DNA from 3 places in the Clostridium perfringens genome. Region 2 is predicted to be linked to each of the others. Evidence: a T-box and tRNA genes for the amino acid it is inferred to sense, from the RefSeq annotation. Region 2 holds a T-box; the other regions hold tRNA genes.

Region 1 (12,614 bases), 1.1 Mb from region 2:
CCCATCTCTTTAGCTCTTTTTGAAATAGATGATTTAATTGGAGGGTGTGTTGCTACTAATATTTTTATTACATTTTCTCCTCCTAATTGCTCAGAATAAACATTTAATTCATTTAAGGCAACTTCATCATATTTTTTTGAATCCTTACAAGAAACACAAATAAGCACTGAATCCTTTATGGCAACAACATCTAGCTCATTTTTAACTCTAGATTCTTTATCATTCCAAAGAAATAATAAACCACTTTTTATATCATCAATGCTTTTTATTTCTTCAATAATATTTTTTGTTAAAACTTCAAGCCATGTTCCACTTTTAAAAATAAATCCTTTTATAAATTCATTTTGGAATGTTACCTTTAAACATTGCTCTAATTCTTTTACTTTTATTTGGCCATTTTTCTCTAAAAAGTTAAGTATTTTATCAAGAAGCATAACTTCTTCTCTGCTCAATAATTCCTTATCTATTTTTATAATTCTAGGATTTGATTCATCATGGATAAAAACAGAATTATCACTTAATCTTATTTTATACTTTTTCCAAAGGTTTAAATTATCAGCTATATAGTTAGTCATGGTCTCTATAACATTTATCTCTGAAATTTCTGTTGAATCCACAACAATAGAAGCTCCTATACTGTCTATGATGTCTTCTACATCTAAATCTACGAAATTACACTTTTCACATTGTACACTTTCTAAATTTAACTTTAAAAGTTCCTCTTTAGGTATATCCAGAAAAAACCCATCTATATTATGTTTTAATGTTAGGGTATACATTATTAAAATATCCTTTTTATCCCCTTGATTTAAACATATAGCTGTATTTTTACTTTTCATTCTCTTTATAATTTCTTCTATGGATGAAATAGTATCCTTCCCTAATTTTTCATCACTAAAATTGCAATTAGGAAATTTATTTAAATAAAACTGTCTCAATGAATTTAAAACCTTTAATTCTTCATCCTTTTTATATAAATAAATTATCTCTTTAGGCTTTAACTTTTCAGCTAATAAAATACTTGATTCATTATGTTCATCTAAAATCGTAATTATAAAATCATAATTCATATTATCACCTTTAGCATATTATTTTATCTTATTTATAAGATAATCGGACTAAAATTCTTGATGAATTAAGCTCATTTTATAATTATTTTCACCTAAGTAAATTTTTTTATTCTAAATTGAAATTATATACATATAAATAAAAAAAGCTTGTAACTTAAAGTTACAAGCTTATGGTGCGGCGAAGAGGATTCGAACCCCCGACCAATCGGTTCGTAGCCGACTACTCTATCCAGCTGAGCTACCACCGCATATTAACAGACTTATAATATCATATATTCATTAATAAATCAAGATATTACATATTCTTCCCAAAACTTAAATTATTATTAAATACACTATTTATGGATCATTCTTGTATTATATACCCTAGATATTTTTCATATTAAATATTATACTTATTTAGAATAACTCTATTAAGAAAAGGAGGAAGATTTATTTTGAAAAAATTTGTTATATTTACTGATTCGGCAGCTGATCTGCCAAAAAGCATGGTAAAAGATTTAGATATTAATTATTTAGGACTTATATGTAATATTAATAATACAGAATATATTGATAATATTGATAGCGAATTAACTCCAAAAGCTTTCTATAATAAATTAAGAGAAGGTATCATGCCATCAACAAGTCAAGTAAACTCATTTAGATTTGTTGAAGCCTTTGAAGAATATGTTAAACAAGGGATCTCTATTTTATACTTAGCATTTTCATCAGCCCTAAGTGGAACATATAATAGTTCACTTATAGCTAGAGAGGAATTATTAGAAAAATATCCTGATGCTGATATAAAGATAGTAGATACTAGAGCTGCATGCTTAGGCCAAGGATTACTAGTTTATTATGCTGCTCAAATGAAAAAGGATGGAAAATCTATAGATGAAATCTACTCTTGGGTAGAAGAAAACAAAAATAAGTTATGTCATTACTTTACAGTAGATAGCTTAGATCATCTAAAAAGAGGGGGAAGAATTTCATCTACAGCAGCGGCTATTGGTAGCTTATTAAGTATAAAGCCAATGCTATATGTAAATGATGCAGGTGAACTTCATAACTTTGCTAAAGCTAAAGGAAGAAAAAAATCTTTAAAAATGTTATTCCAAGAGCTTGAAAAACGTATTGTAAACCCTAATGAGCAAACAATTTTTATCGCTCATAGTGATTGTATTGAAGATGCAGAGACTTTAGCAGAAATGATTAGAGAAAAATATACTGTAAAAGACATACTTATAGATTATATAGGAATAGTTATAGGTTCTCACACAGGTATAGGAACATTAGCTGTCTTCTTTTTAGGGGATACAAAAGAACCTTAATAAAGTAAATTTATTATAAATTATTAAAATAAATAAAAAATTAAAACCTATAAATATATTTTGATTAATTATCTAAATATATTTATAGGTTTATTTTATTTAATCTTATTTTTCAGCATAAATTTTTATTATGTTTAGTATTACTTCAACAGCTTTTTCCATTGAATTTATTGATATATATTCATATCTTCCATGGAAGTTTTCTCCGCCAGTAAATAGATTTGGTGTTGGTAGTCCCATAAATGATAATCTTGCCCCATCAGTACCTCCTCTTATAGGATTTTTGATTGGCTCAATTCCACATTGTTTCATTGCTTTTTCAGCAGTTTCTACAATATGCATTCTAGGTTCTATCATTTCCTTCATGTTCATGTATTGATCTTTTAAAGTTACTGTAACAGTACCTTCTCCATACTTTTTATTTAACTCTTTAGCTATTTCATTAAATCTTTCTTTTCTATTTTTAAAGCCTTCTTTATCAAAATCTCTTATTATAAATGATAATGAAGTTTTTTCTACTTCACCTTGTATATCTAATAAGAATGAGAAACCTTCATATCCTTCTGTTTTTTCTGGAACTTCATCTAAAGGAAGCATAGAAACAAATTCATGAGCAACTAAAATAGAGTTAATCATTTTTCCTTTAGCACTTCCTGGGTGAACATTTTTACCTACTATTTCAACTTTAGCACTTGCAGCATTAAAGTTTTCATATTCTAATTCACCTATTCTTCCACCATCTAATGTGTAAGCAAAATCTGCTCCAAAGCCTTCAACATCAAAGTGATCTGCTCCTTCTCCAATTTCTTCATCTGGAGTAAATCCTATTTTAATATCACCATGTTTTATTTCTGGATGATTTATTAAGTATTCAATAGCTGTTACTATTTCTGCTACCCCAGCCTTATCATCAGCACCTAAAAGAGTAGTTCCATCAGTAGTTATTAAAGTTTGACCTTTATACATTGGAAGTTCTGGTGAAAAACTTGGTGATAATGTATATCCATTTCCAAGTTCAATATCTTTACCATCATAATTTTCAACAATTTTAGGATTAACATTTTTTCCACTCATATCTGGTGCAGTATCCATATGTGAAATAAATCCTATTTTCGGAATATCCTTATCACAATTACTCTTTAAACAAGCATATACATATCCTTTATCACTTATTCTTACTTCATCTACTCCGATTTCCTTTAATTCCTCTGCAAGGATTTTTCCTAATTCTAATTGACCTTTTGTACTAGGAGTAACCCTTGTTGTCTCATCTGATTTAGTATCTACTTTTACATATTCTAAAAACCTTTCATGAACTTTCTTCATGCTCAACACCACCTTATATAAAAATTGTTAATATTTTGTTAAAACCATTACTTTATACTAATATTATGACTGTTTCACAAAAAAAATACAATAGTTGTCATTTATTAATAAGTAAAAATATCCTATAATGATTAATGTTGGTATTATTGTCCATAATTAAATTAAATTACTAAATTTAATCGAGGTAAAATATGAAAAATAAAAAACTTTTAATTTCAATTTCTTCAGCAATATCCGTATTATTAATTATAGTTGTTTCATACTTTATTTTCTCATACTCAAATAACTTAAACAAATTTAAAGAGGATTTATCATCAAATAATTATGAGGATGCCTCCTATTGTTTTAATAATGGAACAAAAAATATTATATTGAAAAAAACTTTTATTAAATCATCAGAAGATATAATTACAGAAAAACTATCAGAAATAGAAAATGAGTATTATTCTGGAGATATATCTGAAGAAGAAACTGTAGAAGATTTAAATGGACTATTATCCTTAAATACGTCTAATGAGGAAATTTTAAATTTTAAAAACACACTTCCTCTAATAAAAGATTCAAAGGACTCCTTTGATATTGGAGTTTCTAATCTAGATGAAGAAAATTATTTAGAAGCTTTAAACTACTTTAAAAGTGTACATAATCTTTCAGATTGTAAAGCTCAAGCACTAGAATATGAAGAAACTTGCTTAGATAAAATAAGAGAACCTATTTTAAAAACTGTAGATGAATATATATCTAATGAAAAATATTCAAAAGGAATAGAGTATTTAGATTCTCAAATAAATTCTCTCCCTGATGATCCAAAATTGCAGGAAAAAAGAGATGAATTAGAAAAGCTTAGATTAGAGCATCTTGAAGATTATAGCCAAAAGAATATAGATAAAGCTACAGCTAGAACTGCTCCTGTTATGGAATATTACAAAAAATTAAATGAAGATACAATAAATCAATTTGATATAACTAGTAACACTAATTATTTGGTTTTTGTAAATATAGCTGAACAAAAAACTTATGTCTATGAGGGTTCAAAAAATGATTGGACTTTAGATAAGACCTTTACTTGTTCAACAGGTATTGAAGGAAAGGAAACTCCTGTAGGAGTATTTACTGTACAAAATAGAGCTCCTTGGTTTTTCTCACCTAAATACGGACAAGGTGGTAAATACTATGTTCAATTTATGGGTAACTATTTATTTCATTCAATCCCATTTGATTCTGATAAAACCACAGTATCAGATCCAACCTTAGGGGTACCAGCTTCACATGGATGTATACGATTATCAGTTGAAGATTCTAAATGGTTATATGATAATGTACAAAATGGTTCAAAAATAATAATTTACTAAATAAAAAAACAGCTCATTACGAGCTGTTTTTTTAATTATTTTTTTCATACATTCCGTGATTGTATATTCTTCTACTATCTAAAGACCAAATTCTTTCTGAGAATTCATTTTCCTTAGTTTCCTTAATTGCCTTTTTCATATCGTACATTCTAGCATCCATTACATCTAAATAATGTAACATCTCAGCTTCTGGTATAAGAGGCTTAACAGGACTTCCGTATTCAGGCTCATAGTGATGTGATAAGACCATATGTTGAAGTAACATTATAATCTTGCTATCAGCATTAACTTCTTTTCCTATTACCTCAATTTCCTTTATTCCTTGAGTAATATGTCCAAGTAGAGTTCCCTCTAAAGTATATTCATCTACTATGCCCATTTCATTAGAAGACATCTCTTTGATTTTAGCCATATCATGAAGTATTACCCCTGCATAAACTAAATCTCTGTTTAAGAAATCATATATTCCACAAATATTCTCAGCTAACTTTAACATAGTTGTTATGTGATATAAAAGTCCACCCTTTATAGAGTGATGATTTGACTTTGCTGCTGGATAGTACATAAGTTTATCCTTATTAATCTCTAAAACTCTATTTAGAATATTTTTTATATCCACATCATTCATATTATGAACAGTATCTTTTATAGTATTAAACATTTCATCGCTAGTATATGGCGCACTCTGAACAAAATCATCTAAGTTTATATTATCTTCTTCAGTAACCTTGCTAGCATGTTCCACTTTTAACTGTAAAGTTCCCTGCCAACTATTCACCGTACCTCTAATCTTAAATACTGTATTGCTTTTTAATTCTTCATGCTCAGGTTTAATCTCCCATACTTTACCTAATATATCACCAGTTTTATCACTTAAAACTAAATCTAAATATTTTTTTCCACCAGAATTAGTAGTTTTTAAAGTAACTGATTTTAAAAGAAAAAAACCTTCGACTCTTTCTCCTTTAACGAACTCACCTATTTTTTTTACCGGTATTTCCATAAGTCTATCCTTTCTTTCCATTTTAATCTCTATTTTAATTATTGCATATTATTATTTTTTGTAAACAAATAAGTACTCTATTTATAGCTAAAATTTATATTAATTGATAAAATAACTACTAGGAGGTGACATGTTAATGAAATTACCTAACAATGTCCAATATATCTTAGAGAAATTTAACTCTAATGGTTTTGAAGCCTTTATAGTTGGTGGTTGTGTAAGAGATTCTTTATTAAATAAAAAACCTCAAGATTATGATATTACAACCAATGCATTCCCTGAAAAAATAGAAGAGCTTTTTGATAAAACTATTCCTACTGGTATTAAACATGGAACAGTAACAGTTTTAATCGATAAAAATCCTTATGAAGTAACTACTTATAGGGTAGATGGGGAATATTTAAATAATAGAAAACCTAAAGACGTAAAGTTCGTTTCTAATATAGAAGAAGATTTATCAAGAAGAGATTTTACTATAAATGCAATGGCATATAGCCCATATTTAGGATTTAAGGATTGTTTTAATGGAAAAGATGATCTAAAAAACAAATTAATAAGATGCGTTGGAGATCCTGATAAACGCTTCTCTGAAGACGCCTTAAGAATGCTTAGAGCAATTAGATTTAGTTGTCAATTAAACTTTAAAATAGAAAAATTAACTGCTGAATCTATAAGAAAGAATTTTAAATTAATAAAAAATATAAGCATGGAAAGAATTCAAAGTGAATTTACTAAAATAATTCTAAGCAATGATCCAGATAGAGGTCTTATGCTTCTTAGAAAGCTAGGATTTTCTGACTTTTTAGTTGAGGAATTTAAGAATTTAAAACTAATAAATTGTTATGATTTATATGATGATATCCATGATACTTATGGATTAATAAATTCACTTCCTAAAAAGCTTCATGTAAGATTAGCAGGATTATTCTATAAAGTTTTTAATTCTGAAAATGCAGTTGAGAAGTGCAGAACTATATTAAAGAAACTTAAATATGATAATAATACAATCAATGATACTTGCAACTTAGTAGAAAATATAAATAATATTTCATGTAATATGACAAGAAAAAAACTAAAACTACTTATAAATTCAGTTGGAACTGAAAATATCTTTGATTTATTAGATTTACAAAAATCATATCTATCTTACATGGATGAATATGATACTGAATGTATAGATATATTAAAAAACAGAGTTTCTGATATATTAGCTTCAAAAGAACCCATATTTATTAAGGACTTAGCCATAACAGGAAATGACTTAATTACCGAACTTAATTTTAAACCTGGAAAAAATATAGGTGTTATATTAAATTTTCTTCTTGAAAATGTAATGCAAACACCAGAGTTAAACAATAAGGAAGACTTACTAAACCTTAGTAAGCAATTTTATTCATATAATTAAATTTATCTACTCTAAAACTTTGAAAACATGTGCTTTAACTTTAAGGCGCCTGACACCATAAGCAAGTTTAATCCTAAACATAGAAAATATTAAGTATTTGTATTGAAATAACTTTTTATAATATAAAACTTACAAACATAATGAAGAGAATATCTAGATAAGCTTTAGAATTTAAATTATTACGGAGAAGATATTACGTTAAAAAGCTGAGACTGTTCGAAGCGTAGCAAGTTTCGAAGCTTTAGTAATATCTTCGTAGTAATAATTATAAATTCTTAGCGCAATCTAGTAATTCTCGGAATATGTTTGTAAGTTTTATTATATTTTTAATTCTTTTTCAAGATAGAAGGAATACAGATAAGCTTCCTTAACTTCTTCCCCTAAAATTTTATTTAATGTGTCTTTATATAAATTAATTTGAATTTTATATTTATTTATGAAGTCTTCTTCCTCTCCCTCTTTAACATAATCAGTTTTATAATCTAAAAGAACATATCCATCCTCTTCCTCAAAGAAGGCATCTATAATACCCTGTAATCTTACTTTTTCCTCTCCATAGATTTTAGGATCAAGATTTTTTTCTATAATACTACTTGGAATCTCAGTTATAAAAGGTAATTCTCTATATACCTTTTTACCAGATTTATATGAGTTTAACATTCTCTGACCTAAATCACTTTTAAAGAATTTCTGTATTTTAAATACATTTACCACTTTTCCTTCTTCTTCTGTTAAAAGTTCTTTTTTAACCATTTTAAGAACTTCTTCTCTTATTTCATCTATATAAGTTACCTTATCTAAATCAATATGTTGCATTACAAAGTGAGTTATAGTCCCCTTCTTAGCTGCTGAGAATTCTTCCTGTCTTTCCTCCATAAATCTTGGTTTTCTTTTTATTTTTTCTTTTTTATTTTCTTCATTACTTTCATTATCAATAATATTATAACTTTCTTGCATAAACTCTTCTTCTTGATGAGCTCTCTTTAATTCAGTTACAGAAATATTTGAAGGAGTATTACAAGACTCTATATATTTATATTTAAAGCCTAGTCTATCTCTTATTTCTATAACTTCTTTTATATCTTTTTTAGATTCAATCCAATTATTACTTTCAAAAATATCAATATTATTTTTTTCTTTTTTATTGTTATTTGTTTCTAAAAGCTCACTTCTGTCCCAGCTTTTAAAACTCCAATTAGATTTATCATCTAAATTTAAAGTTATATCTCCATTACCAATATTTCTTATGGCATCTCCATCTTTATGTTTTGTTAAAGCCATGCAAATCCAATCTAAATAACTCTTTCCCTTTAAAACATTTCCAGGATTTATTCTATTATCCCCTGAAGAAGCTGAAGCTTTGCACCAATTTTCACAAGACTTTTCTAAGTCTGATACAGCACCAGTTATAATTAATTTTTCCTTAGCTCTTGTAAAGGCAACATAAAGTATCCTCATTTCTTCTGATAAAACTTCTAATTCACATTTTTTCTTTATAGCATGCTTTTGAAGAGTATCATACTTTATTCTCTTCTTAACATCTATACAATTTGTTCCTATACCTAAGGTTTCATGAAGTAGTATATCTTCTCTTAAGTCCATCTTGTTAAATTGCTTTCCTGTTCCACCTAATATAACAACTGGGAATTCTAGACCTTTACTCTTGTGAATACTCATTATCCTTACAACATTCTCATTTTCTCCAAGAATCTTTGCACTTCCCATATCTCCAGAAGACTTTTTAAGTTTATTTATGAAGTTTATAAAATTAAATAATCCCTTAAAACTAGTTGATTCATATTGCTTTGCTCTTTGGAATAGTATTCTTAAATTTGCTTGACGTTGAACTCCATTTGGCATTGTTCCAACATACCCATAGTATGATGTATCAGAATATAAGAACCAAATAAATTCATCTATTGGCATATAAGCTGCCTTTTCTCTCCACTTATTTAAATAGTCTAGGAAGTACTTACACTTTCCTTTTAAATCTTTAGATATACTTTCATCATAAGTTCCATCTACAACTTCCTTTATTATTTCAAAGAAGTATTTATCTCTATTTAATAATCTTAAATCTGCAAATTCTTCAGATGTAAATGAAAATATTGGTGAACGTAAAGCAGATAGTATATAAATATCCTGCATTGGATTATCTATTATGTGTAATAAGGCTAATATAGTTCTAATTTCAATAGTTTGAAAATATCCTGTTCCTGTGTCAGCATAAACAGGTATTCCATAGGTTCCTAACTCATCAACAAAGGTTTCTGCCCAATTTTTAGTTGCTCTAAGCAGGATAACAATATCCTTGTATTTAATCTTTCTATATTTTCCTAAATCCTTATCAAAAACCATATAGTGACTTCCATCTTCAGGATTCATTAGCTCCTTAATCTTTTTGCCAATTATTCTAGCTTCTAACTGTATGCTATCTAAATCTTCTTCCTCTTCTCCTAGTTCATCCTCATTGCTATAATCCTTGTTACCTGCTTTATTTAATATGTTTAGCTCTATATCACCAGCTACCTTTAGATTTTCTATTTCATCTATATATTCTTTCTCTACATTTTCCTCATTTAACTCCCCATAGGATGCCCCTAGGTTTAAAGCCTCTTTTTCATCATATTCAAGCTCTCCTACAGTATTGCTCATTAATGTTTTAAAGATATAGTTTACTCCATTTATAATTTCTTCTCTGCTTCTAAAGTTTTTATAAAGCATTATTTTTCTATTAGAATCTTCAAACTCTCTATAATTAATATATTTCTCTAAGAAAAGTTCTGGATTTGCCTGTCTAAACTTATATATACTTTGTTTAACATCTCCAACCATAAATACATTAGGATTTTCTACATCTCTTCTTGATACCATTCCTACAATAGTTTCTTGAATGGTATTACTATCTTGATATTCATCAACTAAAACTTCTTCAAATTTATCCTTAAATTCTAAGGCAACCTGTGAAGGTTTTATATTCCCATCTTCATCTTTATCTATTAATATTTCTAAGCAAAGATGCTCTAAGTCATTAAAATCCAAAATATCCTTTTCTCTTTTTTTATCTCTATACCTATTAGAAAATTCAATTATTAAACCACTTAAACATTTCATTAATGGATACATCTTTTTCATGCCTAAAACAGCTTCTTCTAAAGAAGTTTCAAAAACATTATCCCTTAAATTTTCTATTATTTTTTTGCTTTCATCTCTAAGGCTTTTAGTTTTTTCTAAGGCTCTTTCATCATCAACACTAGCTTTTCTAACTGATTTTAGTCTTCCAAAGCTTGCTCCCATAAGCTTATTATAAAACTTTACTATTCCTTCACTTAAAGCAATTCTAAGCTCTTCAACTTGAATTATTTCAGGATATATATTGACTAAATAAGGCTCAAGTCCTCCCCCCATTTCAGCTATATCCCTAGCTTGAGTAAGCATTGAATAGGCATTATTTAAATCTAAAATTATACTTTCCTTTAATACCTCTATCCACTTCTTACCTTCAAGTTCCTCTATAGAATTTATATTAAATTCTTCTACCTTATCATTTAACCAAGCCTCTGGCCAAGGACCACTCATTATAAAATTATAGAATTTTAATATTATGCTATTTAAATTATCATCACTTTTGCTTCCACCATAAGCCTCAACTAAATCTTTAAAGCAATCATCATCCTTAGCATACATATCCTCAAAAAGGTCAGCTAAAATATCTTGCTTTATAAGTTCACATTCTGTTTGATCTCCTATTCTAAACCCTGGGTCTAAGTCTATTAAGTGGAAATTATTTTTTATAACTTCTAAACAAAAAGAATGCATAGTTGTTATACTAGCTCTATTTAAAAGAGCTAATTGTCTTTGAAGCACTTCAGAACTAGGATCCTTCTCCAAAGCTTTAGATATCGCATCACCTATTCTCTCTCTCATTTCAGAAGCAGCAGCATTAGTAAATGTAACAACTAGTAACTTATCTATATCAACAGGATTTTCTCCCTCTGTTATCATTTTTATAATTCTTTCAACTAATACAGCAGTTTTTCCTGAGCCAGCCGCAGCCGCTACTAAAAGGTTGCATTTTCTAGTATTTATAGCTAATTCTTGTTCTTCAGTCCATTTAGTCCCCATTTACTTCACCACCTACTTTTTCATTTATACTCTTCCATATCTCTTCATCTTTTTTCTTTGGAATAACTTTATATCTATTGTCTTCTAAACTAGAATCAAACTGGCATATATGTGAGTAGTTGCAATAATCACACACTATATTTTTATTTTCCTTACATGGTTCTATATCAATTTTACCTTCTATCATGTTTTGGCATATCTCAATCATTTTTTCATTTACATACTTTCTTAATAATTCAAACTGCTCCATGGTTATTAAAGCTTTATTTTTCCCTAAATCCCCAGCCTTTTTCATATTTGCAGGTATTATAAGAGAGTGTGTTCCAGGTTCTAAAGTATTATCCATTGCCTTAACAACTTTTACGTCGTCTAGTAAAAGACCTTCTAATTTTAACTCTTTTAAAACCTCACTTTTTATTTCTTCTTCTGTTAAATCTCCCTTAGACTTTAATATAGGGTCATCTATTCTAAAATAAAGTATTGCGCCTGGCATAGCTTGATTTTCAACTATATTTTCTGAATTATTTATAAGTGCATCTAAGTAAACTAAAAGTTGCATTTGGAGTCCATTATAAAATTTATTTAAATCAAACTTTTTAGAACCAGTTTTATAATCTATAATTCTTAAATATGTTTCACCATCTAAATTTAATTTATCAACTCTATCTATTCTTCCATTTAAATAAAAACTTTCTCCTGAAGGAAGGTCTAGTTTTATTGAGTTCACATCTTTAGAAAATCCAAAAGCCAATTCATTTTTATAAATTTCAAAATCACTTCTCTTCATTTGTTCACTAATTACCATAACTGATTTTGTAAGAATTCTCTTAAATCTATCTGTAAAATAAGAATATCTCTTTGAACTATTTAATATGGATGACTTATTGTTTTTAACCTGATTATCAACTAAAGAATTTATTATGTTTCTACAATTCTCCTTGCTTAAATCACTCCACTTTAAATCTTTTTCTTTAATTTCATTGGTAAACTCATCTAATATTTCATGCATAAAGCTACCTA
Region 2 (12,614 bases):
ATAGATGCCTTAAAAGATACGGGATTTGATATTATAAATGTAGCAACGGATCATTCTTTAGATAAGGGAGTAGAGGGAGCTAGTAAAACTGGAGAAAAAATAGATAAAGAGATGACTTCAATTGGGAATAAGAAGTATATTATTAAAAAAGTAAAGGGAATAGAAATAGGATTTACATCTTATACTTATGAGAGCAAAGAGGGAGAGTTAAATGGTCATAAAATTCCTGAAGATATGAATTTAAATACTTTTTCTTATAATAAATTAGATAAGGAACTAGAGGAGATGAAAGCTTTAGTAGAAGAGATGAAGAATGAAGGAGCAGAGTTTATAGTCTTTGGAATGCACTGGGGTGTAGAGTATAAAACTGAACCTAGTAAATATCAAGTAAAAATTGCTGAAGCCTTAAATGAATATGGAGTTGACTTAATATTAGGAAGTAATCCTCATGTTGTACAGCCTATAGAAGAAATAGAGGGTGAAGATGGAAATAAGACTTTAGTAGCTTATTCTTTAGGTAATTTTATATCTAATCAAAGACTAGAGACTATGGGAGATAGAAGAACAGCTGATGGTGTTATATTGAATTTAACCTTAGATAAGAGTAGAAAAGGGGTTAAAATGGAGAAATGGGATTACACTTCAACTTGGGTATATAAAATTCCAAGAGAAAATAAAAAATCAGATTATTATATATTACCAGTTGAAGAGACTTTAAATAGTGAAGAAGGAAAAAAACTAGATCAGGAAACCTTAAATCAGTTAAATAAGTCTTTAGAAGCAACTAAATCTATAGTAGAGAAATAAAGTCTATTGGAAAGTAGATTGCTTTAAGCTTAAATAAATTTAGGGATGTAAGTTAAAAAAAGTTTATGGGAGAATAATTTCCCATAAACTTTTTTATTTAGGCTTTTTCAATAACTAGATTTTTATTATAAACTTCTTCAAAGACTTTAGAACTTCTTCTAGCTTGACGAAGCTCTAATTCTAAATCATATTCAGAATAAAGTTTTAAATTAACAGTATCTTCATTAATTATCACATTAACATTTTCTACATGGCCAGTTAATCCTCTGTCTAAGCCTTCAGCAAGCTTAAGAATAACTCCTAAATACTCTACATGTTTTACATCTAATCTATTTATTATAGTTGAATATTTAGCAATTGGAGCTTGGAAAGAGTTATTTCTATGGTAAGCGGCACATAATGCACTTAATAATATTTCTTTATGAGTTAATCCACTTATATGAGAGTTTAAAATAATATAAAATGAGTGTACGTGGTGATCATAATATCTTATGCTTATACCACAATCATGAAGTAAGGAGGCTGTTTTTAATATATTCTTAAATTCATCTCCTAAATGATGAAGTGGTTTTAACCCTTCAAATAGTGAAAAAGCAAGCTTACATACATTTTGAGCATGAGGAATATTTATGTTTAAAGTATCCATAATTCCCTTTAAACTTACATCTAAAATATCATCATAAGTATGGAATTTATCTATTATATATTCATATATAAGTCCTTCTCTAAGGCCACGACCACATATTATTACTTCATTAGTATTTGTGAAGCTTAAAACTTCTTTTATTAAGTCTGTAGAAGCAACTATGACATCAGCTCTAGATGGAGAAAGTCCTTCAATTTTTTGTCTCTGACGAAGATTTTTACTTTTTAGTAGGTGAAACATCTCATCAATATCATAGTCATAAAGAACATAATTATGAACTATATCAATAGGATATCTTTTTCTACGTCTATCAATTTTTCCTAGGTTTCTGAAAGAACCTCCAACACCTATAACAGATTTAAATGAATTATCTTTAAGCCAATCTATTTTTTCAAGGTGTTCCTTAATATAATTAACACAGTTTGTATTATTTTTATATCCAATCATGTCGTTTAATTGGAATAAGGATGTTAAAGTCACATATCCAAAGGGTAGAGTAACTTCTTTATAAATTTCGTTGTTTTTTAACCAACATAAGTGAGTGTTATTTCCGTTTATATCCAAAAGAAGAGAATTATCTATATAAAGAGAATTTTTAGCTCCTAAAAAGTTATAATTAATTTCTTCTTCATTAGATAATATTCTAAGTTCTAATCCAAGTTCTTTTTTTATTATTTCTTTAAGATTAATTTTTTCATCTACATTTTTAATGCTTTCTGAACCTATAAGTATAATTTTTGATGCACCACAAGAGATGCACATAGATTTAAAAGCTTTTATAGATGAGATTGTAAGCTTAATTTTCTCTTCGTCTAAAACAGAGCAAGCGAAGAAATCAGAGCCAAGTCTTATATGCTCTTTTAATTCATCAATTATTTTAAAATATCCAGACTTCTCAACTTCAGCAAGTGTTAATCTTACAGAGTTAGAGCCTATGTCTATTACTCCTATTCTATCCATTTCTTTTCCCCTCTACTTGTTTAAAATATAATTTGATTATAATACTGATACTATAGAATTTCAAAGAAGTTTTCAATGGATATTTCAAAATAAAATATTATTCATAATAAATGAAAGATGATATTGACAGGGTTTAAGGTAAAATACTATAATAAGTTAAGAAAATATAATATAAAAAGTCTGTGAAGAGAAGAGTAATCTTTATGATTTCTTAAGCGAGTAAGGGATGGTGTAAGCCTTATAGAATAGTTTAGATGAAGAGAGCCTCTGAGATTGCATTTTAATAACTAGTATTTTTATTAAAATGTCGCTTATGCGTTAAATTATAAAGTGGGTTTTTAACCAATTAGAGTGGTACCGCGGATATATCCGTCTCTTTGTTACAAAGAGGCGGTTTTTTATATTGTAAATAAATTTATATTTTGGCAATAATGTCATTATAAGATATGTTTTAAAAAGATATAAAATAAGGAGGACAATTATGGATTACAAAAAGTTAGTTGCAGAAAGAATTAAAGAACATGTTGATCTAGAATTAGAAAACATAGAAAAACTTATAGAAATACCACCTAAGCCAGAAATGGGAGATTTTGCATTCCCTTGCTTCCAATTAGCAAAGGTTATGAGAAAAGCTCCTAATATGATAGCTGCTGAATTAGCTGAAAAGATAAATAAAGAGGGATTTGAAAGAGTAGAGTGTTTAGGACCTTACTTAAACTTCTTTGTTGATAAAGTAGCTTTCTCAAAAAATATAATAAGCAAAGTTTTAGAAGAAGGAGATAAATATGGTTCTTCTAAAATAGGAGAGGGTAAAAATGTTGTAGTTGAATATTCATCACCTAACATAGCTAAGCCTTTCCACGTTGGACATTTATTCACAACAGCTATAGGACATTCATTATATAGAATGTTAAACTTTGAAGGATATAATCCAATAAGAATAAATCACTTAGGAGACTGGGGAACTCAGTTTGGTAAGTTAATCTCAGCTTATAAAAGATGGGGAAATGAAGAAGCTTTAGAAGAGGCTCCAATAAATGAGCTTTTAAGAATATATGTTAAATTCCATGATGAAGCTGAAAATAATCCAGAACTTGAAGATGAAGGAAGAATGTACTTTAAGAAGCTTGAAGATGGAGATCAAGAAGCTGTAGCTCTATGGGAAAGATTTAAAGACTTATCTTTAAAAGAATTTAATAAGATATATGATATGTTAGGCGTAGATTTCGATTCTTGGGCTGGAGAAAGCTTTTACAATGATAAGATGGATAAAGTAGTAGAAGAATTAGAAAAGGCTAATATATTAACTGAGAGTAATGGTGCTAAGGTTGTAATGTTAGATGAATACAATATGCCACCTTGTATAGTTGTTAAATCAGATGGAGCATCAATATATGCTACAAGAGACTTAGCAGCAGCTAGTTATAGACATAAAACATATAACTTTGATAAATGTATATATGTAGTTGGTAAAGACCAAATATTACACTTTAACCAAGTATTCAAAACATTAGAATTAGCAGGTAATGAATGGGCTAAAAATTGCGTACACATTCCATTTGGATTAGTTAAGTTCGCAGATAGAAAGCTTTCAACAAGAAAAGGTAATGTAGTTTTACTTGAAGATTTATTAAACGAAGCTATAGATAAAACAAGAGAAACTATAGAAGAAAAGAACCCACAATTAGAAAATAAAGAGGAAGTAGCTAAGAAAATAGGTATAGGAGCTATATTATTTACTTACTTAAAGAACTCAAGAGAAAGAGATATAGTTTTTGATTGGAAAGAGATGTTAAGCTTTGATGGAGAAACTGGTCCATATGTTCAATACTCATATGCAAGAGCTAAGAGTATATTAAGAAAAGCTGAGGAACAAAAAATAACAGCTGAGCCAGATTTCACAAAGTTAACTTCAAAAGAAGAGTTTGAATTAGCTAAAACTCTAGAAGGATTACAAAAGGCTGTAATTTTAGGAATAGATAAGTTAGAACCTTCAGTTGTAACTAGATATTCAATAGAAGTAGCTAAGGCTTTCAATAAATTCTACAATAATCATACAGTTTTAAATGTAGAAGATGAAGGATTAAAGGCTGCAAGACTTGAGCTTATAAAAGCTACTGCTCAAGTTATTAAAAATGCTTTATTCTTAATAGGAATAGATGTAGTTGAAAAAATGTAATTTATAATAAAAAATAACCAATTCCATTTGGAATTGGTTATTTTTTTACTTCTTATTATCTTTTCTACTAGGACAACTTCCTTTTGAAGCACATCCACTGCAACCGCTACATTGTCCTTTAGATGATTTTTTGAAGTTTTTGTATAATATAAACACAACAGCTATTACGATTAAAGCTGTAATAAGAATTTCCATTTAAAACACCTTCTTTAAAAGATTAATAAACCGATATGATAAATTATGAAGGCACTTATCCAAGCAACTAGGAACTGGAATATTACTGATAAAATTGTGAACTTACCACCATATTCTTTTTTCATAACCCCTACAACACTTATACATGGTGTATAAAGTAATACAAATACCATGAATGAGTAAGATGAAAGTGCTGTAAAGAATTGAGGTAACATATGAGTTAAATCACCTTTATAAATAACTTCCATTGTTGATATTATAGTTTCTTTAGCCATTAAACCAGTTAATAATGAAACTGAAGCTTGCCAATCTCCAAATCCTAATGGAGCAAATATTGGAGCTATAAATGAACCTATGTTATATAAGAAACTATGAGTTATATCCTCAACCATTCCAGTAAAGTTAAAGCTTTGAAGGAACCAAATAACAACACTCATTGCAAAGATAATAGTTCCAGCTTTCTTTAAGAAGCTCTTTGATTTATCCCAAAGTTGAGCTAATACAGATCTAACTTCTGGTACTTTATATTCAGGAAGTTCTATAATGAATGGTTCTTCATCTTTCTTGAATAAAGTATTTTTAAATACTAAGCCTAATATGAAAGCTACTAATATACCTAATATGTATAAAGATGCAACAACCATAGATGCATTATCTGGAAAGAATAATCCAGCAAATATTACATATACAGGTAGTCTAGCATTACATGACATAAATGGTGCTAAAAGAGCAGTAAGTTTTCTATCCTTTTCGCTTTCTAAAGTTCTAGCTGACATAATAGCAGGAACTGTACATCCAAATCCTGTTATCATAGGAAGGAAAGCCTTTCCTGAAAGTCCTATTTTTCTCATGAACTTATCCATTAAGAAAGCAACTCTAGCCATATATCCACTGTCTTCTAATATTGCTATACATAAGAATAAAGCTAATATTATTGGTAATAAGACTATAATTCCACCTACACCGGCTACGATACCATCAACAAGTAATGATTGGAACCATGGAGCCGTACCTGATAATAGATCACTTAAGTATGGCATGAAAGTATCACCTAAGAATCCATCTAAAGCGTCTGAAATAGGTTGTCCAACCCATGAGAATGTAAATTGAAATACAAAGTACATAAGTGCTATAAATAATGGGTATGCAAGCCATGGGTTTAAAAATATTTTATCTAACTTATCTGTTAAAGTAGTTGAAGAATTACCTGATCTATTAAAGCAGTCTGATAATTTATCTTCAATAAATTTATAAGTATGAGCCTCATCCTTAAATGAGTAAGTATTTTTATCTAAATATTTTTCGAAATTACCTTTATTTAAGAATTCTTTAACCTCATCTAAGCCTTCTTTTTTAGATGCTGTTATAGGAATTACTTTAAGATTAAAAGCCTTTTCTAATTTTTTAGGATCAATTTTGATTCCTTTTTTCTCAGCGATGTCATTCATGTTAAGAAGCAATACTATTGGCTTCTTAAAGTCCTTAAGTTGCATAGTTAAATATAGATTTCTATCTAGGTTAGAAGCATCTACTATATTTAATATTAAATCAACATCTCCAGATTCTAAGAATTTCTTAGATACTTTTTCTTCGTTTGAGAAGGTATCTAAAGCATATATACCAGGTAAATCCACTATTTTGTTAGAGTTGAAAAGTCCTTCCTTTTTATCAACTGTAACACCTGGCCAGTTTCCTACATGTTGGTTAGACCCTGTTAAGGCATTAAAAAGAGTAGTTTTACCAACATTAGGATTACCGAGTAAGGCTATTGTTGTCATTAGTTTTCCCCCTAATTAAATTATTCTATTTTATTTATTATTTTAAAATTATATTTTTAGCATCTTTCTTTCTGATTGCTAAATCAAATCCTCTTAAATTTACTATTAATGGATCGCCAAGTGGAGCCACTCTTTTAAGTTTAACTTCTGTTCCTTCTATGCATCCTAAAGCAAGAAGTCTTTTAGCTAAACCATCGTGTCCGCATATTTTATCTACAATACCAGCTTGGCCTATTTTTAAATCATATATACTCATCTTAAGCACCTCACTAATGAAAATCATTATCAAATTCATCTAAATTATATCAAGTTACCTGGAATTTGTCAATTGATAAATTCTATTAATTAAAAATTTAATTAATATTTATTAATACTTAACGAAATAATGATATAATGATATAATATTTTTGTTATAAGTTTATATAAGAAAAGAGTGATAGAGTGATCATAAAAGAGCATGAAATAGATATAAATGATTTAGATCTTAGTAATGCCCTATCTTTTAATGAAAATTATGATATATATAAACAGGCTGTATATTTTGATTTAGAACACTATGTATATAAGAAACCAAAGTGCATAGGAGTTTTTGGTGCTGGATATTTTGATGAAGAGAAATCAAAATTCATTACTACTCAGTACATGATAGAGCATAAGGGAGAAGTGAGAGATATTCTTTACTTAGCAAAGAAATATTTTATAATGGTTGCAGCAGAGAAGAAGAAGAAATACATAGTAACTTTTTCTGGAAATAATGACTTTACAGTTATAAATTATTTGTTTGATAAATATGGGATAAACTTTGATTTTAATAATTACTTTAGATCTGTGGATATACAGAAAATTTATGAGCATACTTTTAAGCAAGGGATAGGTCTTAAAGCTTTGGAAAAGAAATTTGGAATTGAAAGAGAAGGTGATGTTCTTTCAGGATCAAATTTAGCAAAAACATTCCATAAGGTTTTAAAGGATAAAGATTATTTTCAAAGAATGCCAAAAGAAAAAGTTGAAAAGATACTTGTCTATAATGAGCAAGATGTTGTAAATTTATTTTACATATTATTAAGTTGGAAAAAGATATTAGTTAATTTAGAAGATAGTGAAAGTAAAGAAAGTAAAAATTAATAGTTTATTATAGTAAATAAAACTATAAAAACTAAAGGCACCAATTATTGGTGCCTTTAGTTTTTATGCTTTTTTATAGATTTTCCATCAGAGGTTAAAATAATAGTTCCATCTTCATCTGTTCTAAAAACCTTAGTTTTATAGGAAGATAATTTTTTTAGGGTTTCTTTTGCTGGATGTCCATATGAATTATCTAGCCCTGAAGAAATTACAGCTATTTTAGGAGAAACTTCTTTTAAAAAGGAATCTGTTGAAGAAGTTGTACTTCCATGATGTCCTACCTTTAACACATCTGACTTTAAATTTTCATTTGATTTAACTGCTTCCATTTCTGCTTGAGTCTCTGCATCTCCAGTAAACAAAAAGGAGGTTTCACCATAATATATCTTAAGGATAGGTGAGTAGTTATTTATGTTTTCATACTCTTTATTAGAAGGAGAATAGACTTCTATTTTAGTGTTCTCACCTAAATCTATAGGAAGAGATTTTGATTTAGATAGGGTATTTATATTAATATCCTTTTCTTTTAGTGCAGTTACCATGCCTTTAAATACATCAGTATTTTCTGTAACTTTTGGTGCACAAAAATAGTCTACATCAAATTTTTTAATAATAGATTCCATACCGCCAATATGATCTGCATGGGGATGAGTGGCTATTATAAAATCAAGCTTTTTAATTCCAAGGTTTTTTAAATATTTCACTAGAGAATTAGTAGATTCGGGAGTACCTGCGTCTATTAAAAGATTTTTACCATTACTTTGAATTAAAGCAGAATCTCCCTGTCCTACATCTATATAATGTACTGTAAAATTTTCATTTGGAATTGAATATGAAGTAGAATATAAAAATATTGATGTTAATAGTATAAATATTAAAAATAAACTAACTTTTTTAGAGGTGATTTTCAATTAAAAAACTCCTTTGAAAATAATTAATCATATAATGGATTATTAACAGATAATTAAAGGAATAAACTTTAATTTGTAAATTTTATAATTACAATTAAAATAAATAATGAAAGATTTTGGAAAGATACAACTTTAGTGATATAATTAAATTGGAGATATTCATCTTTAAACTTGTAAAAAGTAAAAGGGGGCTTAATAATGAGAAAAGAATTTTGCTTAAAGCATGGAAAAGTAACTATGAACTTTACTGCAAAGTATTGTGATAGTTTTGAATCCATAATAAATAGCGAAGGGTTTAGAAAAGTTTTAGAAACTTATTTGAAAAAAACTAAAAATAAGAAGAGTCATAATTTTAGATTCTTAAGTGAAGCCATAGGTACTGAAGATATAAAGGTTATATCTAGGTACTTAATAAGTACATTAAAACTATTATCTATGATGGGGGCTGATGAGGTACTAGTTGTTAATGATGCTTTTGAAGGTTTACTTGAGGATAAGAAATCTTTTGCTAATATTATAGATGATGTTTATTCATTCTGGAGAAAGTTAGAAAGATACACTGTTATCCAAAATAATAAAGTAAAAGATGGTATTGCAGCAGTTGGATTTGTAGATGCTAATAAAAGTTTTAATGATTTAATTTTAAGATTTTATAGAAGACTTCAAAAGAATCTATTAGGAAGTATGCCTAACATACTTAGACAGGTTTCTGCTGGTGGAAATGCAAGTATTATGGTAAGTAATTTAATATGGCCAAGTCCAAGAGAATATTCCATACTAGATCATATTCCATTTATAGATGCAATATCCTTAGAAGCACCATTTATAACTTATCCAAGTAAGAATACTAGGGATGGTATATTCTTAGAAACAAGTGAAAATCCCTTAAGTGGATCTCATATAAATAGTGAAGAATGGTTTTGTTATCCTGCTAAGGTAGGGGAATTATTAGCATATGTATATTTTCATAGAGATTTTATGTCTCATGGAATAAGTTTATGTAATTTGTTTGATTTAGCAACTGTAGAGGAATGTAGAGGGGTAAAACCAGATATTATTTATGTTTTCGGAGCTAAGGATGATGATGATGAATTAAAAACTTGTTTCTATGATGATGAGAAAAATAATATAATGCTAGGGTATGCTAATTATAGTGAAGAAATAGATTACTTTGGATATATGAAAAAAATGATATTAACTCTTCACAATATAATAATGATAAAAAGAGGATATATGCCTATTCATGGAGCTATGGTCAACGTGGTTCTTAAAAATGGAAAAGAAGCTAATATTGTAATAATGGGTGATAGTGGAGCAGGAAAATCTGAAAGTTTAGAAGCCTTTAGAGCCTTGAGTGAAGAATATATAAGCGATATGACCATAATTTTTGATGACATGGGTGTATTTAAAAATGTAGATGGCATAATTAAGGGGTATGGAACTGAAATAGGAGCCTTTGTAAGACTTGATGACTTAGATCAAGGGTATGCTTTTAAGGAAATTGATAGAAGTATATTTATGAATCCTGATAAGATAAATGCTAGACTTCTTATGCCAGTATGTAAGTATGACGATATAATAAGGGGATATGATGTAGATCTTTTCCTTTATGCTAATAATTATGATGGAGTAGATGAGGGAGAAAAATCTATTGAATATTTTAATAATCCAGAGGAAGCTAAGAAAATTTTTAAAGCTGGTGCTAGAATGGCAAAGGGAACAACTACTGAAAATGGCTTAGTGGAATCATATTTTGCTAATCCTTTTGGACCAGTGCAAAAGAAAGAAGAAATGGATTTAATAATAGATAAATATTTTGAAGATATGTTTAATAATAAAGTGAAAGTTGGACAAATAAAAACTTGTTTAGGAGTTTTAGGTTTTGAAAAGGAAGGACCTAAAAAAGCAGCCATAGAACTTTTTGATATAATTGAAAAAATGTAAAAGCTAAGTCCCTATTAGAGATTTCTAATAGGGATTTAGCTTTATTTTTATTCTTTTATACGATTGAAATAACCGTAGAATGATAAGCAGTATAATCCTGCTAATCCTACTAATACATAGATTGTTCTACTCCAAATAGAAGCTATTCCAAAGATTGAGTCTACTAAATTAAAATTCATAATACCAATTAGACCCCAATTTAGAGCACCTATTATTACTAAAGTAAGAGCAATAATATTTAATGTTTTCATTGTTAACACATCCTTTTCTAAGATATGTTAATATTATTAGTAGAAATTTGTATTTTATTCATAGTTAAAAATATAAAAAAAGAAATAGCTTAAGCTATTTCTTTTTTTAAAGGGTTATATTTCTATCTATTGGTTGAGATAGAGATATAAATGTATCAGTTCCGCTTATTCCTTCAATATGATTAATTTTGTTCATTAAAATATCTTGAAGATCTGATATGCTCTTGCAAATAACCTTAGCAAAAATAGCATAACCCCCAGTTATTAAATGAATTTCAACTACTTCTTTAATTTTTGAAAGTTCATCAAAAACATGAGTGTATGATGAAGTTGAGTTAACATGAATACCAACGAAGCATGTAACATCATAGCCTAATTTAGGTAAATTTAAAAGTATTCTAGTACCTTTTATAATTCCTAAGTCTTCCATCTTTTTCATTCTAACATGGATTGTACCACCTGAAACATGGCATATTCTTGCTATCTCTAAGTAAGGAGTTCTGCAATCTTTAATTAGGATATCTAAAATTTGTAAATCTAATTCATCTAAATGAGTTGATGTGTTTATTAAAGACATAGTATCACCTCTTTAAAATTTGAATAAAATGATAATTCTATTTTATCAAATTTTTTATAGAAATACTATATATACTTTTGAAAATAACAAATATATTTTTATTAATTTAACACATTAATAAAAATGATATTATAAATGTTAATTTTATAAGAACAACTTTAAAAATTAAAAACTTGAAAATGTTTTTCTTTTAGACTAATATATTATATAAGGAGTATTATGCAAGGAGGCAAAACTATGGGAATATTTGTATTAATTTTACAAATAATACTTTTAGCAGTAGTGATTTTCGGGGGATTTTCATTATTAAGTAGATTTGTATTTAACAAAGTTAAAATTAATAAATGGATAATTTTAGCTGCAGCAATAATAATCTTCCTTATTCCTACGTTCATCCCTATGAATCAATGGATTGTGTTAGCAATTTCTGCAGTAGCAACTATATTATTCTTATGGTTCTTAGATATTCTTAGAAATGGATATCCAAAGCTTAAAAAAGAGAAAAAAGTTGTTATTAAACCAAAGGCAAAACCAAATAGAGTTAAACATAATAAGGATTCAAAAAAATAAACTCCATTATTAATGGAGTTTGTTTTTTTATTCATAATTAACAAAGATGGGAGAGGACATGGCCTCTTTATTGTTATTTAAATAAACTTTAGCTACAAACCAAGTTTCATTTAAAGAAACTTCCTTTTCAAAAATATATTTAACATTATGCAAATCTATATCTTTAATTTCTTTAATGATTTTTCCCTGGTTAGTTAAAAATTGAACTTTAGATATTTTGTTTATATGATCTTCAACTTGTAAATAGAGGCTAATTTTTGAGGAGGAATCTACAGTTATTGTTCCACCCATAAAGGTTGAATTTAAAGAAAATAGCATTTTTAAAGTTTTAGATTCCGTTGAAAATATATGTCTATTTTTAAATGCATCAAGTAAGGAGTTTTTATTTAATTTATGTGAAATTACGCAGGTTAAATTTTCACTATCTCCTTGATTTAATTTGTGATTGTCTTGGGAATTTATAGCTCCTATTTTAAATCCCTTATCTAAAAGGGAGAAAAATTGAGAGTCATATCTTGTATAATTACTAGGTGGGATTCCATTTCCAACCTCTATAGAACATAAAAGTTTATCTAAAATAGGAGTGAATTCAATTTTTTTAGCTATGGAATTTTTAGGATGATTAATACTAAGTAAGGCTGTGTGATCATTAATGAGCCAAAGTAATAGAT
Region 3 (6,254 bases), 1.2 Mb from region 2:
ACCTGAAATTTTCTTACTTTCACTACAAGTTCCACTATCTACGAAGTGAAATCTATGATAGTCAGTTGGGCATAATCTTAGTATAAGACAAGTTCCACCTTCAAATTCTTCAGCTACTTTAGGATCATCTATTAATTCTTTTAAAGAATATGTATATCCTTTTATCTGAACAACTTTATTAAGATCTATATTTTCAAATGCAGATAATCTGCCATCTCCAGGAGAAATTAAAATATTCTCACTATAATCAATAGGTCTAGCTTCAGGAGTTAAGGTCCTTGCAAAGAAATCATTAAAGTTTTCAAATTCATCTATATTTTTATTGCAAAGAGACATATCAATATTAAACTCATCAATAAAGGCTTTAATTTTTTTCTTACTTAAAGGAGAGTCACAAAAATTTCCGTAAAGTTTTGAGAACATCTTCTTTTTAATAAATAATTCTAAGAAGCTTTTTCCTATAGGAGATGCATAAGACCAATTTATATATTTAAGACCAGCTACTTGCTCAACATCATAAGCTTTTGTTTTCCTGTTATAAATTTTTATCATAAATTATAATCTCCCTTTAAAAATTATGTTAAATACATATATTATATTATTATATATATAAATTCAACTTGTAAACAAGAAATTACAAATTTATGTTGTTGATTAAATAAAATAAGTGGTATATGATTAAATTGTTTTAAGAATAAGTGTTGGAGTTGGTAGTATGAATAGAACTAAGAAAGCTATTTTTGAAGCAGCTATAAACGTTTTTGCTACTTCAGGTTATAATGGATCAACTGTAGATGAAATTGCATCTAAAGCTAATGTTGCTAAGGGAACACTTTATTATAATTTTAAAAGTAAAGAGGAAATTTTTAATTTTGTAATTAGTAAAGGCTTAGAAATTTGGCATGAAAAATTAACTGATATAGAAAATTTAGAAGATGAGCCTATAGAAAAATTAAAAAAACTTTTTAAAATGCAATTTGAATTATTATATGAAAATAGAGCATTTTTTAAAATGGTAATGAGTCAGCTTTGGGGAAAAGAAACTAGGCAAGATGAACTAAGAAATAAAATAACTGAGTATATTGAAGGAATAGAGAGAATATTAAAAGAAGCTATTTCAAAAAAACAAATAAGAGAGTGTGATATTTCCTTACTAGCTCACAGTTTATTTGGAAGTCTTATATCAACATCACTATATGAATTAAGTAGAGATAAAGAGTTTAATGTTAATAAAGTTATAGATGAGATTACAATTAACATCTTAGATGGTATAGTTATAAAATAAGCTTTGTTGACATATATTAGTTAAAGAGTTAAAATTATTATAAAATTCAAATAAGTCTCCATAGTTCAATGGATAGAACAATCCCCTCCTAAGGGATAAATGTAGGTTCGATTCCTACTGGGGATACCATGGTTTTAACTATGAAGGAAAAACTCCATATTTATATGGAGTTTTTTAAATATTATTATTTAATATGAAATTTTTGTATAATATAATAATTATATAGGAAAATAAAAAAGAAGAAAAATATATAGAATAATAGGAGGGGTTTATTTGGACCCATATACGTTTCAAATTGTGCTTCTTATTGTCTTGATAATTTTATCAGGATTTTTTTCAGCCTCAGAAACAGCTTTAATGTCTTTAAGCAGAATAAGAGTAAGGCATATGGTGGATGAAGAGGTAAAAGGAGCTAAGTTATTAGAAAAATTATTAGAAGACCCTAATAAATTATTAGGTGGAATCTTAATAGGAAATAATATAGTTAATATAGGTGCATCATCCTTAGCATCAACACTTGCTTTTAGGATATTTGGTGATGGTGGAGTTGCCTTAGCTACTGGAGTTATGACAATATTAGTATTAATCTTTGGAGAAATAACACCTAAATCCTTAGCTAAGCAAAATGCAGAGAAGGTTTCTTTAGCCGTAGCTCCTATAATAAATATAGTGGTTACAGTTTTCAAACCTCTTGTTTGGTTATTTTCTTCAGTATCATCCCTAATAGTAAGATTATTAGGTGGAGATTTAAATAAAAGTGAACCATTTATAACAGAGGAAGAATTAAAAACAATGGTTGATGTAAGTGAAGAAGAGGGAGTTCTTGAAGTTGAAGAAAAAGAAATGATATTCAATGTTTTTGAATTTGGAGATCTTCAAGTAAAAGATATAATGGTTCAAAGGGTAAATGTCATTGCAGTAAATGTTACAGCTACCTACGAAGAAGTATTAAAAGTAATAAAAGAACAACAATTTTCAAGAATACCAGTTTATAATGAATCAATAGATGATATTGTTGGTATTTTAAATGTTAAAGATTTAATTCTTTTAGATAGTGATGAGGAAAATTTCAATGTAACAGAATACATGAGAGAACCTTTTAGAACCTTTGAATTTAAAAAGATAACAGAACTATTTGCAGAGATGAAAACAACTAGAAATCACATAGCAGTAGTACTAGATGAATATGGTGGAACTGTTGGTATTGTTACTATTGAGGACTTAATAGAAGAAATCGTAGGAGATATTGAAGATGAATACGATGAGAGAGACAAAGATATAGAAGTTATCAAAGAAAATGAGTTCGTAGTAGATGGTAGCACAAGACTTTCTGACTTAAGTGATATGATAGGATTTGAAATAGAATCTGAGGAATTTGATTCTATTGGAGGATATGTAATAGGTTCTTTAGGAAGAATGCCTAAAGTTGGAGAGGAAATAAAAACTAATGACTTTAGAGTTATTGTTGAAGAATTAGATAGAAATAGGGTAAAAAAGGTTAGAGTTTACACATATAAACGAGAAAAAGAGGAGAGTTAAGGGTGCTTAGTTTAGCTTTGGAAGAGGCAGAAAAAGCAAGAGAAAAGGGAGAAGTTCCTGTAGGCGCTGTAATAGTAAAGAATGGAGAAATAATTGCAAGGGCTCATAATTTAAAGGAGACCTTAAAAGATCCAACAGCCCATGCAGAAATGCTTGCCATAAGAGAAGCTTGTAATAAACTAAATAATTGGAGACTTCATGGTTGCGAGATGTATGTTACTTTAGAGCCTTGTCCTATGTGTGCTGGAGCTATTCTTCAAAGTAGACTTTCAAAGATTTATATTGGTACCTTTGATGATACAACAGGAGCGGCTGGTTCTGTTGTTAATATTCTTCAAAATCATAATCTAAATTATTTTCTTGAAGTAGTTTGGGAGAATGATGAAAAATGTAGTAAAATATTAACAAAATTTTTCAAAGATAGACGAGGGTAAGTAATGATTTACTTACCCTTTTTATGTTATACTGAGAATACAAATATTGGTGGGGGTGCATTATGAGCAAATTAGATATGATGGTAGGATATGAAATGAATTTCTATGAAAAGAAATTTGAAGAAAACATAAAGAAATTATCTTACTATATGCATAGATGTTTTAATGAAACTATAGGAGAAAAAGTGGCAGGAATAGCTATAGAAGAAAATCTTTTATATGCTTGGTCATATTACTTCGTTACAATAGCTGATGAAGATCCTAAAATGGGTGACAGAATAATGATGGGGCTTATAAATCACTTTAATACATTATTAGAAGATGAAAATGTAAGAATAAATGGTAAAGAAGGGGCAAAATTAATGATAGATCCTTCTTTCTGCAGAGTATGGTTTGGTACAAGTTTAAATGTTATGTTAGTTAAAAAATATGGTGAAGAGGACTATAAAGAAGTTTTCAACTATATAAAAGATAACTACTTACAAAAAGAATGTAAAATAAGATCACTAAAGGTTTCATAATATTTTTAATCAGTAGGTAAATCTTTACTTACTGATTTTTTTATGTGCTATAATTAATAAAAATTTATGTTATTTTTATATGATTTTTATATAAAAAAATTAGTGTGAAAGAAGTGTTTTTATGAAAATAAATAAAAGATATTTAGTTGCCTTTTTAATCTTATTAATTATTGAGATTTTTATTGCGCTATTTGTACATGATAATTTTATTAGACCTTATATAGGTGATGTTTTAGTTGTAATAGTTATATACACATTTATAAGAGGAATAATTGGAAGAAAAATAAAAAATTTACCCATATATATTTTTTTATTTGGTATTTTAGTTGAGGTTTTACAATACTTTAAAATAGTTGAGATATTACATCTTCAAAATAGTAGATTTTTTACAATACTCATAGGTACATCCTTTGATGTAAAAGATATTATATGCTATTTTGTAGGAACTTTAATTTTAATCTTTTGGGAAGTTATTAATAAAGAGTAATGGTTTTTAGTGAGCTTAAGTTTGGGTTCACTTTTTTTACATAAATAAGAATAGGATATCATATTATTTATAGAGAATATTATGTAATAGTATTAGGAGGATCCTATTGTGAAGGAAGACCAATTTAACATAGAAACTTTAATAGTAGCAATATTAGTAATGTTAACAATTATAAACATAGACGTGGTTCATGTAACAGAGGCGCAGAGCGTAAAAATAGAAATAGAAACAGAAAAGGATATACCAATAGTTTCAGATGTTTTTATAACAGTAGATGATGCTAAGAAATGGGCACAAGGAAAAGGAGCCACTAAGGAATTTGTTGAACTTGCTGATTTATATTGGGAATATTCAGATGAACATGGGGATGTTAATCCAGCTTTAGCGTATGTACAAGCAGCTAAGGAAACTGCCTATGGTAATTTTGGAGGAGTATTAGATGCTTCATATCACAATCCATGTGGGTTAAAAACAAATAAGGGTGGGAGCGATAAAGACCCTAAAGCTCATATGAAATTTAAAAATTGGAATGAAGGAGTAAAGGCTCATTTAGATCATTTAGCCTTATATGCAGGGGCAGAAGGATATCCAAAGGCTGAAACAAAGGACCCTAGACACTTTGCTTCAATATTTGGGAAAGCTAATTCAGTAATTGATTTAAGCAAAAATTGGGCACCAAGTCCTACCTATGGAGAAGAAATTCTTGGAATGTACAATGAGATGATGGAAGGGGCAGGAAATAAAGACATAGAGGTAATGAATATATTTTAAGTTAGGAAAATTATATAAGAAATTTAGGTATAAAAATTGGGATATAAAAAGCTTATAAACAAAAGCTTTTTATATCCCATTAATTTATATTCTATTAATTTATATAATTAAATTTTAAGTTCCACAATATGTTACATAAGGAGTGTCACTTTTCTCAGGTAACTTAGTGTACTTTTCTAAATCTTTAGAATAACTATAAGGATTCTTTAGTGCTTCTAATAGATTATCCATAAAAGTAAAATCACCTTTTTCAGCATTTTTAAGAGCTTCTTCAACTAAGTGATTTCTAGGAATGATATAAGGATTATTATTCATCATTAAATTCCTTACTTCTTCATTTGGTCTATTTTCTTCTTTTAATCTATTTTGCCAAAGAGCATACCAAGTTTTGAATTCATCACTACTAAATACTTTTTCATCTTTAAATTTATTAAGAGTTAAAGATACAAAGGTATTAGTAAAATCTGCTTCATATTTTTGCATTGTGCTTAAAAGCCCTTCAATTAGCAATTCATCATTTTCTTTTTCTGTGAAAAGACCAAGTTTAGCTCTCATTTTATTGAACCAATATTTTTTATATAGTTTAGAAAAGTTTGATATGGACTTTTTAGCAATATTAACAGCCTCATCTAGGTTAGGGTTTAGAAGAGGAAGTAGTGCTTCTGAGAATCTAGCTAAGTTCCATAAAGCCATGTTAGGTTGATTTCCATAAGCATATCTACCAGCATAATCAATGGAACTAAATACTGTGTTTGTATCATAAGTATCCATAAATGCACATGGTCCATAATCTATAGTTTCTCCTGAGATTACCATATTATCAGTGTTCATAACCCCATGAATGAATCCAACACTTTGCCACTTAACTATAAGTTCAGCTTGACGATTTATTACCTCTTCAAGAAATAAAATATATTTATTTTCACTCTTAGCTATATTAGGAAAGTGTCTTTTAATAGTATAGTCAGCAAGACTTTTAAGATCTTCTAAAGTGCCCCATTGGGCCGCATAAGCAAAAGTTCCAACTCTAATGTGACTAGAAGCTATTCTTGTTAATATAGCACCTTGTTCAAATCTTTCTCTTAAAACTTCCTCACCAGTACTTACTACCGCAAGGCTTCTAGTTGTAGGAATTCCAAGACCATGCATACCTTCACTTATTATATATTCTCTAAGCATAGGTGCAAGTGCAGCCTTTCCATCTCCACCTCTTGAAT

The links. A T-box is a leader RNA that pairs with one kind of tRNA and senses whether it is charged. The one in region 2 lies ahead of argS (arginine--tRNA ligase), so its partner is inferred to be a tRNA-Arg.
Positions count from the first base shown of each region.
Region 1: it encodes a tRNA-Arg, which carries the amino acid that the T-box ahead of argS (arginine--tRNA ligase) is inferred to sense. The anticodon was not compared.
Region 3: it encodes a tRNA-Arg, which carries the amino acid that the T-box ahead of argS (arginine--tRNA ligase) is inferred to sense. The anticodon was not compared.

Region 1 covers NZ_CP065681.1:280,412-293,025, forward strand. The annotation lists gene I6G60_RS01465 (Card1-like endonuclease domain-containing protein) at 1-1,070, opposite strand, end outside; tRNA gene I6G60_RS01470 (tRNA-Arg) at 1,242-1,318, opposite strand; gene I6G60_RS01475 (DegV family protein) at 1,508-2,383, shown strand; gene pepT (peptidase T) at 2,489-3,709, opposite strand; gene I6G60_RS01485 (L,D-transpeptidase family protein) at 3,901-5,061, shown strand; gene I6G60_RS01490 (3'-5' exoribonuclease YhaM family protein) at 5,093-6,085, opposite strand; gene I6G60_RS01495 (CCA tRNA nucleotidyltransferase) at 6,201-7,469, shown strand; gene addA (helicase-exonuclease AddAB subunit AddA) at 7,788-11,594, opposite strand; gene addB (helicase-exonuclease AddAB subunit AddB) at 11,584-12,614, opposite strand, start outside.
Region 2 covers NZ_CP065681.1:1,427,419-1,440,032, forward strand. The annotation lists gene I6G60_RS07025 (CapA family protein) at 1-807, shown strand, start outside; gene I6G60_RS07030 (Ppx/GppA phosphatase family protein) at 905-2,413, opposite strand; T-box leader at 2,587-2,793, shown strand; gene argS (arginine--tRNA ligase) at 2,895-4,592, shown strand; gene I6G60_RS07040 (FeoB-associated Cys-rich membrane protein) at 4,638-4,787, opposite strand; gene feoB (ferrous iron transport protein B) at 4,802-6,565, opposite strand; gene I6G60_RS07050 (FeoA family protein) at 6,603-6,821, opposite strand; gene I6G60_RS07055 (ribonuclease H-like domain-containing protein) at 7,007-7,690, shown strand; gene I6G60_RS07060 (ComEC/Rec2 family competence protein) at 7,747-8,601, opposite strand; gene I6G60_RS07065 (phosphoenolpyruvate carboxykinase) at 8,800-10,545, shown strand; gene I6G60_RS07070 (DUF378 domain-containing protein) at 10,593-10,796, opposite strand; gene I6G60_RS07075 (Lrp/AsnC ligand binding domain-containing protein) at 10,903-11,373, opposite strand; gene I6G60_RS07080 (hypothetical protein) at 11,611-11,943, shown strand; gene I6G60_RS07085 (CehA/McbA family metallohydrolase) at 11,971-12,614, opposite strand, start outside.
Region 3 covers NZ_CP065681.1:273,641-279,894, reverse strand. The annotation lists gene I6G60_RS01460 (phosphatidylserine decarboxylase) at 1-552, opposite strand, end outside; gene I6G60_RS01455 (TetR/AcrR family transcriptional regulator) at 716-1,285, shown strand; tRNA gene I6G60_RS01450 (tRNA-Arg) at 1,340-1,414, shown strand; gene I6G60_RS01445 (HlyC/CorC family transporter) at 1,559-2,824, shown strand; gene I6G60_RS01440 (nucleoside deaminase) at 2,827-3,258, shown strand; gene I6G60_RS01435 (hypothetical protein) at 3,321-3,779, shown strand; gene I6G60_RS01430 (ribosomal maturation YjgA family protein) at 3,901-4,266, shown strand; gene I6G60_RS01425 (glucosaminidase domain-containing protein) at 4,375-5,037, shown strand; gene I6G60_RS01420 (protein adenylyltransferase SelO) at 5,152-6,254, opposite strand, start outside.